Regions from separate parts of the Brevibacillus ruminantium genome, predicted to be linked through region 1. Evidence: riboswitches for the same ligand, from Rfam matches in the RefSeq annotation. Region 1 holds a riboswitch; the other holds the start of a gene.
The links. Region 1 has a riboswitch for FMN ahead of NDK47_RS21760 (ECF transporter S component). Riboswitches for the same ligand answer to the same signal wherever they lie in the genome.
Positions count from the first base shown of each region.

Region 2: it holds a riboswitch for FMN, as region 1 does, so the genes downstream of both, ribD (bifunctional diaminohydroxyphosphoribosylaminopyrimidine deaminase/5-amino-6-(5-phosphoribosylamino)uracil reductase RibD) here and NDK47_RS21760 (ECF transporter S component) in region 1, are expected to answer to the same signal.

Region 1 is NZ_CP098755.1:4,422,037-4,424,426, reverse strand. It holds gene NDK47_RS21770 (ABC transporter permease) at 1-393, shown strand, start outside; gene NDK47_RS21765 (hypothetical protein) at 502-654, shown strand; FMN riboswitch at 785-943, shown strand; gene NDK47_RS21760 (ECF transporter S component) at 1,296-1,895, shown strand; gene proS (proline--tRNA ligase) at 2,214-2,390, shown strand, end outside.
Region 2 is NZ_CP098755.1:1,172,475-1,174,864, reverse strand. It holds gene NDK47_RS05705 (riboflavin synthase) at 1-192, opposite strand, end outside; gene ribD (bifunctional diaminohydroxyphosphoribosylaminopyrimidine deaminase/5-amino-6-(5-phosphoribosylamino)uracil reductase RibD) at 177-1,307, opposite strand; FMN riboswitch at 1,410-1,558, opposite strand; FMN riboswitch at 1,659-1,810, opposite strand.

The sequences.
Region 1 (2,390 bases):
GCCATCCGGCTGGATTTGTCGTTCACCTGGTACGATCCGCTTCTGTTTGTCGGACTGGTCTTCAGCGGCATGCTGATCTATGGCGGGGTGTATACGGCAATTGCCGCCGTCAGCTTTTTCTCTGATTCACGCACCGGCATCTCGCCGATGATCTGGAATATTCAACAGTACGGACGCTATCCGGTCGACGTCTATAACAAAGTGATCCGGATTGTTCTGACCTATGTGCTGCCCTTTGCGTTTGTCGGGGTGTATCCGGCCGCTTACTTCCTGCGCAAAGAGACGTGGTACGTGTACGCCGCCTTTACGCCGGTTGTCGGGATTGTCTTTTTCAGCATCGGCCTGCTGGTCTGGAACTGGGGCGTGCGCAAATACAGCGGGGCGGGGTCATGACTCCGCTTCTTTCTGTTCATGCTAAATGGCTCATGCACTAACGAACACTAACGAATATAACCTTTCGAACGCGGAAAAAAATCTCAAGTCCAAAGGAGAGGCGATCCGATGTTTTTCTCCTGGTACTATGAAAAATTATTTTCAACCTTCATGGCGCTGTTGCCCGTTCTGATCATGCTTGCGCCGTTTATGATCGCAGAGCTTTGCAAACGGTTCCCGGGACGCGGAATGAGCGGAAAAGGGGAAAGCAGGCAGCGTTGATCTTGAAGTGGACAGGCTGCGGATGAAAAGAACGGTTGATCAGCCCGAGTCATCCGAAACTGTCCGGCTGCAAACTTCTGGCATTGTCAAAGCAGAGAAAGCCACTTATAATACTTGTGTATAACCACATACATTCCTTCGGGGCAGGGTGAAATTCCCGACCGGCGGTGATCGCTGTGCAGCATGCACGCGTAAGCCCGCGAGCCTCCTTGGTGCGACGCGAATCGGGAGTGCAGGATCTGGTGAGAATCCAGAGCCGACAGTACAGTCTGGATGGGAGAAGGATGACGACAGTACGTGATTTTTCTGCGTGCTTGTTTGCTTGTGCATGGGTATGACACCAGGGGGTTGTTGCCGATCAGCAATCCTTCTGTTTCCTGTACCTATGATGTGCAGGTCTCTTTCGTTATCTTTGCATGCCAGTCAAAGCCCTGAGTAGATGTTTACTCAGGGTTTTTTATTTGCGCAGGTGGACGCTGCGCGGACTTTTGGCGAGCAGGGACTATTAAAGCTTGTTAAAAAGCATAGCGGGCGTTTCGTAGGGGATTCCTGCGGGCAGGCAGAGAGCGAAAGCAAGCACAAAGGCACGGTTGCTGTTGCCATTCCTCAAGAAGGAAGAGAACAATGAGGAGATGGTACAGATGAAAGAAACCGCGATTTCCACATCGCATGCGACCCAGCGGCTGGTGACGATTCCTATGCTGGCGGCGGTCGCGTTTGTCTTGCAGTATCTTGAATTCCAGTTGCCGCTGATGCCTACATTTTTGAAGCTGGATTTCAGTACATTGCCCGGTTTGATCGGAGCCTTGATCTACGGTCCGATGGCGGGTGTGATTATCGAAGTGTTGAAAAATACGCTCCACATGCTGTTTAAAAATACGGACGGCCTCTTGATCGGCGAGCTGGCCAATATCGTAGCAGGCGCCAGCTTTATTGTGGCGGCGGTTTATCTGCAGCGTTTGGGGCAAGGAAGAAAAATGTTCATAGCCGGGCTTGCCATTGGTACCCTGCTGATGACGGCGGTGATGGCGGTAGCCAACGCCTATCTCCTGCTTCCTGCTTATGCAGCGCTGTATCAGGTTTCGCTGGAACAGTTGGTGGCCCAATTCCAGGCGGAGAGCGTATGGTCCCTGATTTTGTACGGCATTGTGCCGTTTAATCTGATAAAAGGCTTGCTGGTGTCGCTTGTCGCGTACCCGCTGTATGTCAAGCTGGCCCCAAGGCTGGGCTTGCGATCCTAAAAATTGACAATCCGAATTCTGTCTGCTACCATATTGCCCATAAAAGCAATGAACGGACCCGCAGGCGCGAGATGAGCCCCAGAGAGTCGACCCGAGGCTGGAAGGTCGATGCCCGAACGTACCTGCTCCCCATCCAGGAGCTGCTGGCGATGAGCCATGCCGGTGAACCCGCCGTTAACGGGCTTTGAGCGGACCGCAGGATGCACATGTGCAGCAGCGGTCAATCAGGGTGGTACCGCGGGAGTGTTTCCCCCGTCCCTTTTTGGGATGGGGGTTTTTTGCTTTTTTCCAAGTATGTCCACAAAGGAGCGAATCGCAGTGAAAGAGGAAAAATCATTCGTCAAAGAAATCACGCCGCAATCAGAGGATTTTTCACGCTGGTACATCGATACGATTAAAAAGGCCGATCTGATGGATTACACGCCGGTGCGCGGCTGTATCGCCTTCAAACCGGACGGCTACGAGCTGTGGGAGCGCATCCAGGAGGCGATGGAT
Region 2 (2,390 bases), 2.4 Mb from region 1:
CGGCATGACATCCGCTTGAAAACGCGCCCGGGAAAAAGACGTAACGGTCAGACAGACGCCGTTGACCGCGATGCTGTCCCCCAGGCGGACATCCTCCACGACCTTGGAGGCACGAATGATCAGTTTGCAGGATCGATCATTGCTGGAAACCGTTTCGACTACGCCCACTTCTTCAATCAATCCCGTAAACATGTCGCACTCCCCTCTTCTTTCCAAACCGGATAGCCAGCAATGCACAGATCATGACCCCCGAATAGCTCCATCTCTACATCAGCCAGCGAAATCGCATCCTGCATGAACGACTGTCCCAAGCCCCCATAGGAAGCCGGCGCCGCTGCTCCGCCAACCAGCTTGCAGGAGAGGAAATGAACGACCTTTTGAACGGCCCGGGCATCCAGGAAAGAGCCGTTGACGGTTGCTCCCCCCTCGACTAACAGGGAGGAAATACCCCTTTTCCCCAGCTCAGCCAGCACTTGCTCGACGCTGACACGGCCAGCCAATCTAACTACCTCTGCCCCCAGGCTCTCCAGCTGTCTCTGCCGCTCCACAGGTGCTTGATCAGATGCAAAGAGCAAGGTTGGGGCGTGCCCATCCCGGAGAACACAGGCGGTATCCGGAATTCGCAAATGATTGTCCAGGATCACCCGCAGCGGCTGTCTGCCGGTAACCTGTCCCTGCTCGCGCGCCGTCAGTGCCGGATCATCCGCCAGTACCGTTTGCACGCCGACCAGAATAGCATCATGCTCTCTGCGAAGCTGGTGGACACGCTTGCGGGCCTCTTCGCCTGTAATCCAGCGGCTGTCACCTGTGCGGGTCGCGATTTTTCCATCCAGTGTGGAAGCCGTCTTCACTGTGACGAAAGGCGTCTGTTTCTGGATGTAGTGGAAAAACACTTCGTTTAGTTTTTTCGCCTGCACCGCGCCAACCCCCACAACTACGTCGACTCCCGCCTGCCGAAGAAGGCTGATCCCTTTGCCGGCAACGAGTGGATTGGGATCAGCCGCAGCCACGACTACCCGTGCGATCCCTGCCTCGAGCACAGCTTTGGCACAGGGCGGCGTTCTCCCGTAGTGACTGCACGGTTCCAGTGTGACGTATAAAGTAGCTCCTTTTGCAAGCTCACCAGCCATACGCAGGGCATGAACCTCTGCGTGCGGTTCCCCTGCTTTTACATGCGCCCCCATGCCGACAACCATTCCATCACGGACAATCACCGCTCCCACCACTGGATTGGGGCTGGTTTGTCCTTTCGTTGCGCGGGCCAGATCAAGCGCCAGCGACATATAGGACAAATCGCTTTCTGCCATCTCTTCCTCTCCTTTCCCATGAAAAATGCCCGTGAAGCACGCTTCAGGGCATAGGGAAAGAAACCTTTTGCTCTCCATTTTTTCAACAGAGAACACAGGCTGTGCTACCTTCTCCCATCCGGACTCTACCGTCGGCTCTGGACTTGCACCAGATCAGTCGCTTGCAGTGTCTGCTGCATGCGAGTCGCGGGCTCAGGCGCATTTGCGCCAATACCGCCGGTCGGGAATTTCACCCTGCCCTGAAGGTCTTCTATTCAGTTTTTAACAAGAAAAACCCCTGAAACTTACATTCAGGGGGCATAGAAGAAGAAGCCTTTCCACTTCGTTTTTTCAAACAAAGCCAAAGACTTGTTCCACCTTCTCCCATCCGGACTTTACCGTCGGCCTTGGAATTTCACCAAGTCAGTCGCTTGCAAAAAGCAGCTCTGCAAGCGAGTCGCGGGCTCGGACGTGCGTTCGTCATCACCGCCGGTCGGGAATTTCACCCTACCCTGAAGGTTGGCTATTCAGTTTCTTGCATTATACCATGCTTTTTCCGCGGCATTACACTTTTTTCTGGCAAGGGCCCGTTTCAGTGATTTAGCGGTTGGTGACATGGTATGTATTTCTGGAGGGAGAACAGATCGGGTCAGCTGTGGTACATGTGAACTACTCTCCACTTAGGCTAACGCCTAGAAGTGGGAGCTTCTCAAATCCACGACGAAAGTAACCTTTCGTCTCCTCGAGCGTTACTTCGGGTAGTCCCTACCCTAGATGTCCGACGTTTCGGAGTTCTTTTGTTACCTTGGATATTTTACGCATGGAAGGATAAGCTTGGTTTTCGCATTTTGTTTCTCCATGCAACCCCATATATCCAGTTATCAAAGAACATCATAAGTAGATTTTACCAAAGTGTCGGACAACTGAACAGGCAAAAGCCTGTCCTTGTCCAAAGTCGATTCATCCCCCACTTACAACCAAACGCTGTAAGGTTTTAGAAGTGGGAGACTTCTCGACCTATAAGTTAAAAGTAATAACTACACTGGATATTTTGACAACATTTATTTTGCAGGTTTACGAAAGCATCATACTTTACACAAGGCG